Mesorhizobium shangrilense: one gene and its partner. The protein of the gene in region 1 interacts with the protein of each later gene in a pairwise test. Links are inferred from orthologs where the notes say so. Each region holds a gene or a part of one and is shown on either strand. Other genes may lie near its edges.

The links.
Region 2: the proteins of mntR (region 1) and PD284_RS09680 interact in binary tests that used the Escherichia coli proteins (3 or more experiments, as listed by UniProt). The link is inferred for Mesorhizobium shangrilense from one-to-one orthologs.

The regions. Positions count from the first base shown.
Region 1 is NZ_JAQGPN010000001.1:2,930,022-2,933,135, reverse strand. What follows is about bases 309-3,103. They hold mntR (manganese-binding transcriptional regulator MntR), read left to right. Parts: upstream 309-1,374; coding sequence 1,375-1,833; downstream 1,834-3,103. Other genes in these bases: mazG (nucleoside triphosphate pyrophosphohydrolase), read left to right, coding at 2,386-3,103; copM (CopM family metallochaperone), read left to right, coding at 1,947-2,303; PD284_RS14160 (multicopper oxidase domain-containing protein), read right to left, coding at 309-1,069. Outside these bases: PD284_RS14165 (ZIP family metal transporter), read right to left, coding at 1-62; more of PD284_RS14160, read right to left, coding at 59-308; more of mazG, read left to right, coding at 3,104-3,114.
Region 2 is NZ_JAQGPN010000001.1:1,978,155-1,981,288, forward strand. What follows is about bases 80-2,894. They hold PD284_RS09680 (methionine ABC transporter ATP-binding protein), read left to right. Parts: upstream 80-877; coding sequence 878-1,912; downstream 1,913-2,894. Other genes in these bases: PD284_RS09675 (ABC transporter substrate-binding protein), read right to left, coding at 80-134; PD284_RS09685 (methionine ABC transporter permease), read left to right, coding at 1,902-2,570; PD284_RS09690 (MetQ/NlpA family ABC transporter substrate-binding protein), read left to right, coding at 2,613-2,894. Also shown: more of PD284_RS09675, read right to left, coding at 1-79; more of PD284_RS09690, read left to right, coding at 2,895-3,134. UniProt on the Escherichia coli protein: Part of the ABC transporter complex MetNIQ involved in methionine import. Responsible for energy coupling to the transport system. It has also been shown to be involved in formyl-L-methionine transport.

The DNA of each region.
Region 1 (3,114 bases):
GGACCGCGGCCGCTTACGGGTACGGCGGTGCGCAGACGATCGTGTTCGACGCGCTCGTTCACGACACGGCCTCGACGACGTCGAACATGCCGACCCAGCCGAGCTCGGTGAACTCCGCCTGATGCGCATGGAACATGTAGAGGCCGGGCTCGTGGTCACGGAAACTGAACTCGAGGATGCCCCGCTGCGCCTGGCACTGCATGATAAGATCCACCGTCTTCAGGGTCGGGGTCAGCGTCGTTCCCTGGTCGAAATAGTCGAAGAAGTTCGCGTGCAGGTGGAACGAGTTGATCGGATCAAATTCAGTCACGTTGACGAGGTAGATTCGGACCGGCCGGTTCCTGTCCACCTTGATTGGCTGCTTGGCGTAGCAGTGAGCCACGGTGTTGCAGGCATAAAACTCGTTCTCGCCGTCGAACGTCGTGTCGAAGGCGTTCATCACCATCGCCATTTCCTGCCAGTTGGCGTTTTCCGGCGTGCCCAGCAGACGGGATTTCGCGACATCGGCCATGTCGGGGTGACGCGCCGGATCCGGGTCCACGACGAACAGGCCGTACATGCCCTTGTGCATGTGGCGGGCCAGCGGCAGGGCGTGGCAGTGATAGAGGTGGCAGCCAAAGGGCTTGGCCTCGAATTCGTAGACGAATTCTTCTCCCGGATCGATGACGCCGGCCCCGGGAACGCCATCCATCCGCGCGGAGTGGATGCCGTGAAAGTGCATCGAATGCGGATGCGATCCGTAGTTCTTGAAGACGATGCGCAGCAGATCGCCTTCCGTAGCGCGCAGCGCGGGACCGGGCACGCGACCGTTGTAGGTCCAGGCCGGGAACATCACCCCCGGCGCGATCTCGATCTCCTTGTCTTCGCCTGTGACCTCGAATGTGCGCACGGTGCGGCCATCCGACCGCTTGGTCACTTCGCCGGTGTCCCAGTCCGTCAGCATGGCGGTAGGGTCGAAACCGTTGCGTGCATTGTCGACTTCGCCGACGGTCATCATCGCCCCATGCGCCGTCAGGTGATCCTGCTTGGCCGCATGGCCTGCCGTCGAAGCCTGCTGGGCCGCCCGCATGGTGCTGTGATCATGCGTCGCCTGACCGGCTGCGTTGCGCGCGCTCAAGGCCGCGCCTCCGGCCGCGAGGATACCGGCCCCCAAAAAACCGCGTCGACTGAGATCGAACGGCAACCACCGTCGCATGAAATCCACCCCTGTTAGCAATGACGAACAAGAAGAGCACAATCGCTTAATTATAGCAATGGCTATATTTTTCGCGGCGAACAGCCTGCGACACGGAATCATCTGGAAAGATTCAAAACGCCGCTCTATGAGAAATAGCCGAGGCTACACTTTATCGCAGCGAAGGAGCAGAGCTGGTAGTGAGCGACGAGAATCCGACGATTGTAGAGCCCAGCGACCCGATCGATGCGGAAACGCGCGTCGAGAGTTTTAGGCAGACGCGCCACAACCGCCGCACCGAACTCGTCGAGGACTACGTGGAACTGATCGCCGATCTGATCGACGAAGGCGGCGAGGCGCGCCAGGTCGACATCGCGCAGCGGCTGGGCGTAGCACAGCCGACCGTCGCCAAGATGCTGAAGCGGCTGGCTGCCGACGGGCTGATCCAGCAACGGCCCTATCGCGGCGTGTTTCTTTCGGCCGAAGGGCGGGAGCTCGCCGAAATGAGCCGCGACCGGCATCAGGTCGTCGAGTCCTTCCTCTGCGCTCTGGGCATCAGTCCGGAAACTGCGCGCATCGACTCCGAGGGAATTGAGCATCACGTGAGCGCCGAGACGCTGGAAGCCTTCCGCGCCTTCCTGGCCCGCAGCGGGAAATGAGGGCTCCCTCGCGATTCACGAAGTCGTGACATTGACCTTCCAGTAGGTGGAACGACTACGTGCGAGCCATCGGGCAGTCCCGGTATCGACTCGAATGGACTGGAAGCAGGAACATGAAGCACCATCTCATCACCGCAGCAGCCGCCATCTCCCTCGCCATCAGCGGTGCAGCCTATGCCCAGGACGCACATTTGGGCCACGGAGCCGCTGCGCCGAGCGCCGCCGCGGAGGCCTTCGCCAAGGCCAATGAAGACATGCACAAGGCCATGGCCGTGGAGCTTTCCGGTGATGCCGACCGCGACTTCGTGCTTTCCATGATTCCGCATCACGAAGGCGCTGTCGCCATGGCCAGGATCGTGCTGGAACACGGCAAGGATCCGGAGATCCGTGCACTCGCCGAAGAGGTCGTGAAGGCGCAGGAAGCCGAAATCGGACAGATGAAGGCATGGCTGGCCAAGAATCCGGATTGATCTGACCTGCGGATTGTGGACAAGCCGGACGCCCTGAGCGTCCGGCGCTGCGCCGGGCGTACAATCCGGCTACGGTGCAGCGATGAAGCCCTCCAAGGACATTTCCCGCCTGATCGAGATCATGGCCGCTCTGCGGACGCCCGTGACGGGATGTCCCTGGGACGTCGAACAGACCTTCGAGACCATCGCCCCTTACACGCTGGAAGAGGCCTATGAGGTCGCCGACGCCATCGCCAGGCGCGACCTGGCCGATCTGCGCGAAGAGCTCGGCGACCTTCTTCTGCAGGTCGTCTACCACGCCCGCATGGCCGAGGAGCAGGGAGCCTTCGAATTCGGCGATGTGGTGGAGGCGATCACACAGAAGATGATACGCCGTCATCCGCATGTCTTCGGCGACGAAAAGGCCAGAAGTGCCGGCATGGCCAAGGGCATGTGGGACCGGATCAAGGCAGAGGAGAAAGCCGAACGCCGCTCCCGCCACGTCGCGCTCGGCCTTGACCCCGAACTAGGCGGCTCAGGATACCTTGATGACGTACCGGTCGCCCTGCCCTCCCTCACGCGCGCCCTGAAACTGCAGGAGAAGGCTGCCAGGGTCGGCTTCGACTGGCAGGAAGCCGCGCCTATCCTCGACAAGATCGAGGAGGAAATCGGCGAGCTGCGCGCAGAAATGGCCGCGGGCGACCACGCTGCAATCAAGGACGAGTTTGGCGACCTGCTGTTTGCGGTCGTCAATCTCGGACGCCACCTGAAGGTTGATTCCGAGGCAGCGCTCGCCGGGACCAACGAAAAATTCCGCAGCCGATTCCATAGC
Region 2 (3,134 bases), 950 kb from region 1 along the record:
CTGGTCACGCCGTCGATGGCGTTGGCCATGATCAGCGTATCCGCCGGTGTCTCGGCGTAGGCGGGCGGAATGATGCTCACCAAGCCGAACATGACGGCCGCGGTGGTCATGCGAAGAACCGATCTGAATTTCAAAATTCCCTCCTCCTGTGCTCGCCGACGGGCAAGCTTCATCGACAACGCAACAAACCCGCCGGTTGCGGGCGTGCAAATGGACGGAATGCACGTCCCGTTCTCCGGCTGGACGCCGGGGCGGGAATTGCAGCTCTGTGGTGTCCTCCCCAAACCCTTTCGGGAGAAACGGCGCTCAAAGAGTTCTATATGTTGGAATGCCGTTCCATATATCGATAGCACCATCAGTGGAGAGGGATGTCAAGGGGTTCGACCAAGAGCAGTTCAAAATCCCCCGCCAAGCCCGAGCGAAGGCTCGGATGCAACATCCGGAAGATGGTCCCCGAGACAGGGAAAGGAGGCGGCTCGACCGACAGACGCAGAAGCGCCGGAGCGCGTCCGAAAGAGCCCTGCGCGCTGGCGCCGGGTCTCGCCGACGCCTCCTGGAAACGTCCAGAGCCGACATCTGGCGGTCCCGGGTTGGCGCTTTTGCAAGGGTATTTCCCTGCAGGGCCGGTTTGGTGGAATTCCGTTCCTGTTGTATTCCGTCAAATCCGGGCAATGGTGCGCTTGCTGGAACCAAGACTGTCGAGACCAAGTCCGATACGTGCTACGGAAAGTCACCTGTCATGGACTGCGCAGCGTCTTTAGATGACGCGTCGGCGATGAACGCGCCGGGATGACCTGACTGATACCGTGAGCTGAAAATGATACCCCCAACTGTCGCGGCCGATGCCGTCGGGCATGAGCCCGCGGAAACCACCCCCATGGTGACATTCGACCGCGTGACCAAGCGCTACGGCGCCGACGCGAAATCCTTTACTGCACTCGATGGCGTGGACCTGACCGTCGGCCGCGGAGAGATCACCGGCATCATCGGCCGCTCCGGCGCCGGCAAGTCCACGCTCATCCGGCTTGTCAACGGCCTGGAGAAGGCGAGTTCGGGAAGGGTGGTGGTCGACGGCACCGAGGTTGGCGGGCTGAACGAGGCGGGCCTGCGCGGCCTGCGGCGCGAGGTCGGGATGATCTTCCAGCATTTCAACCTGCTGTCCTCGCGCACGGCCTTCGACAACGTCGCATTGCCGCTGGAGATCGCCGGTCTCGACCGCGCGGCGATCAAGCAGAAGGTCGACCCGCTTCTCGATCTCGTCGGTCTCGCCGACAAGGCGGCGCGCTATCCCTCCGAACTGTCGGGCGGGCAGAAGCAGCGCGTCGGCATCGCCCGGGCGCTGGCCACCTCGCCGAAGCTGCTGCTCTCCGACGAGGCCACCTCCGCGCTCGATCCGGAAACGACCCAGTCGATCCTGGCGCTCCTGAAGCAGATCAATGCCGACCTCGGCCTGACGGTCTTGCTGATCACGCATGAGATGGAGGTGGTCAAGACCATCGCCTCCCACGTCGCGGTCATCGATCACGGACGCATCGTCGAGCAGGGACGCACCTTCGACGTCTTCACCGCCCCGCAGCACGAGACGACGCGGATCCTGCTGTCGTCCACATCGGGCGCAAGCCTGCCGGAATGGCTGCGCTCCGGCCTGAAGCCCGAGCCTTCCGCCGGCGACCGCATTCTCGTGCGGCTGACCTTCTTCGGCGCCACGGCGTTCCAGCCGCTGACGGCGCGGCTGGTCACAGAGATCGGCGGCGACATCAACATTCTCGCCGGGGCGATCGAGGAGATCGCCGGCGAGCCTTTCGGCACCCTCGTCGTCGCCTATCCCGCCGCGCCCGAAATCCTCGAGCGCGCCAACCGATTCTATGCCGAGACCGGCTTGTCCACGGAGGTGCTCGGCTATGTCGCCTGAGATGCTTGTCGGCCTGCTCTGGAAGTCGCTGCTGCAGACGCTGCACATGGTGGCCGTGTCCGGCCTGGTCGGATCGTTGATCGGCCTGCCGATCGGCGTGTTCCTCGCCACCAGCGGCAAGGACGAGCTTTTCCCGGCGCCGAAGCTCAACTACGTGATCGGCCTCGTCGTCAATGCGGCCCGTTCCACCCCGTTCATCATCCTGGTCGTGGCGATCATCCCGTTCACGCGCCTCTTGACCGGCACGTCTATCGGCACGACGGCCGCCATCGTGCCGTTGACGATCGCCACCATTCCCTTCTTCGCCCGCCTGGTGGAGGCGGCGATCCGGGAGATCGACAAGGGGCTGATCGAGGCCGCCCGCGCCATGGGCGCGACGCCCATGCAGATCGTCCTCAAGGTGCTTCTGGCCGAGGCCCGGCCGGCCATCCTGCTGGCCTTCACCATGACCATCGTCAGCCTGATCGGCTATTCGGCGATGGTCGGCGCGGTCGGGGGCGGCGGTCTCGGCGATCTCGGCATCCGCTACGGCTACCAGCGCTTCATGCCGGACGTAATGCTGGCCGTGGTGATCGTGCTGATCGTTCTCGTGCAACTGGTGCAGAGCGCTGGCGATGCGCTTGCCCGGCGCTTCGACAAGCGCAACCGCAAGAGCTGATTTCAACCCCTCCCAAGCAGTCTCATCATCAAGGAGTAAGACATGATGAAGTTCCTCGTCTCGGCGGCCCTTGCCGCCCTCATCAGCGTCCCGGCGCTCGCCGAAGACATCAAGGTCGGCGTCACGCCCGGCGAGCACGCGCAGATCATGGAGAAGGTGAAGGAAGTCGCCGCCACGAAGGGTCTCAATATCGAGATCCTGGAGTTCTCCGATTATGTGGTGCCTAACCAGGCGCTGGCCGATGGCGACCTCAACGCCAACTCCTTCCAGCACCAGCCCTATCTCGACAACCAGATCGCCGATCGCGGTTTCGATCTCGTCAGCGTCGGCAAGACCATAACCACGCCGATGGGCGTCTATTCGAAGAAGGTGAAAAACCTCGCCGAGCTCGCCGACGGCGCGACCGTCGCCATCCCGAACGACCCGACCAATGGCGGCCGCGCGCTCCTGGTTCTGGCCAAGGAAGGCCTGATCAAGGTCAACCCGGAAGCCGGTCTGAAGGCGGGTCCCGCCGACGTCACCGAAAACCCGAAGAACATCCAGTTCTCCGAACTCGACGCTGCC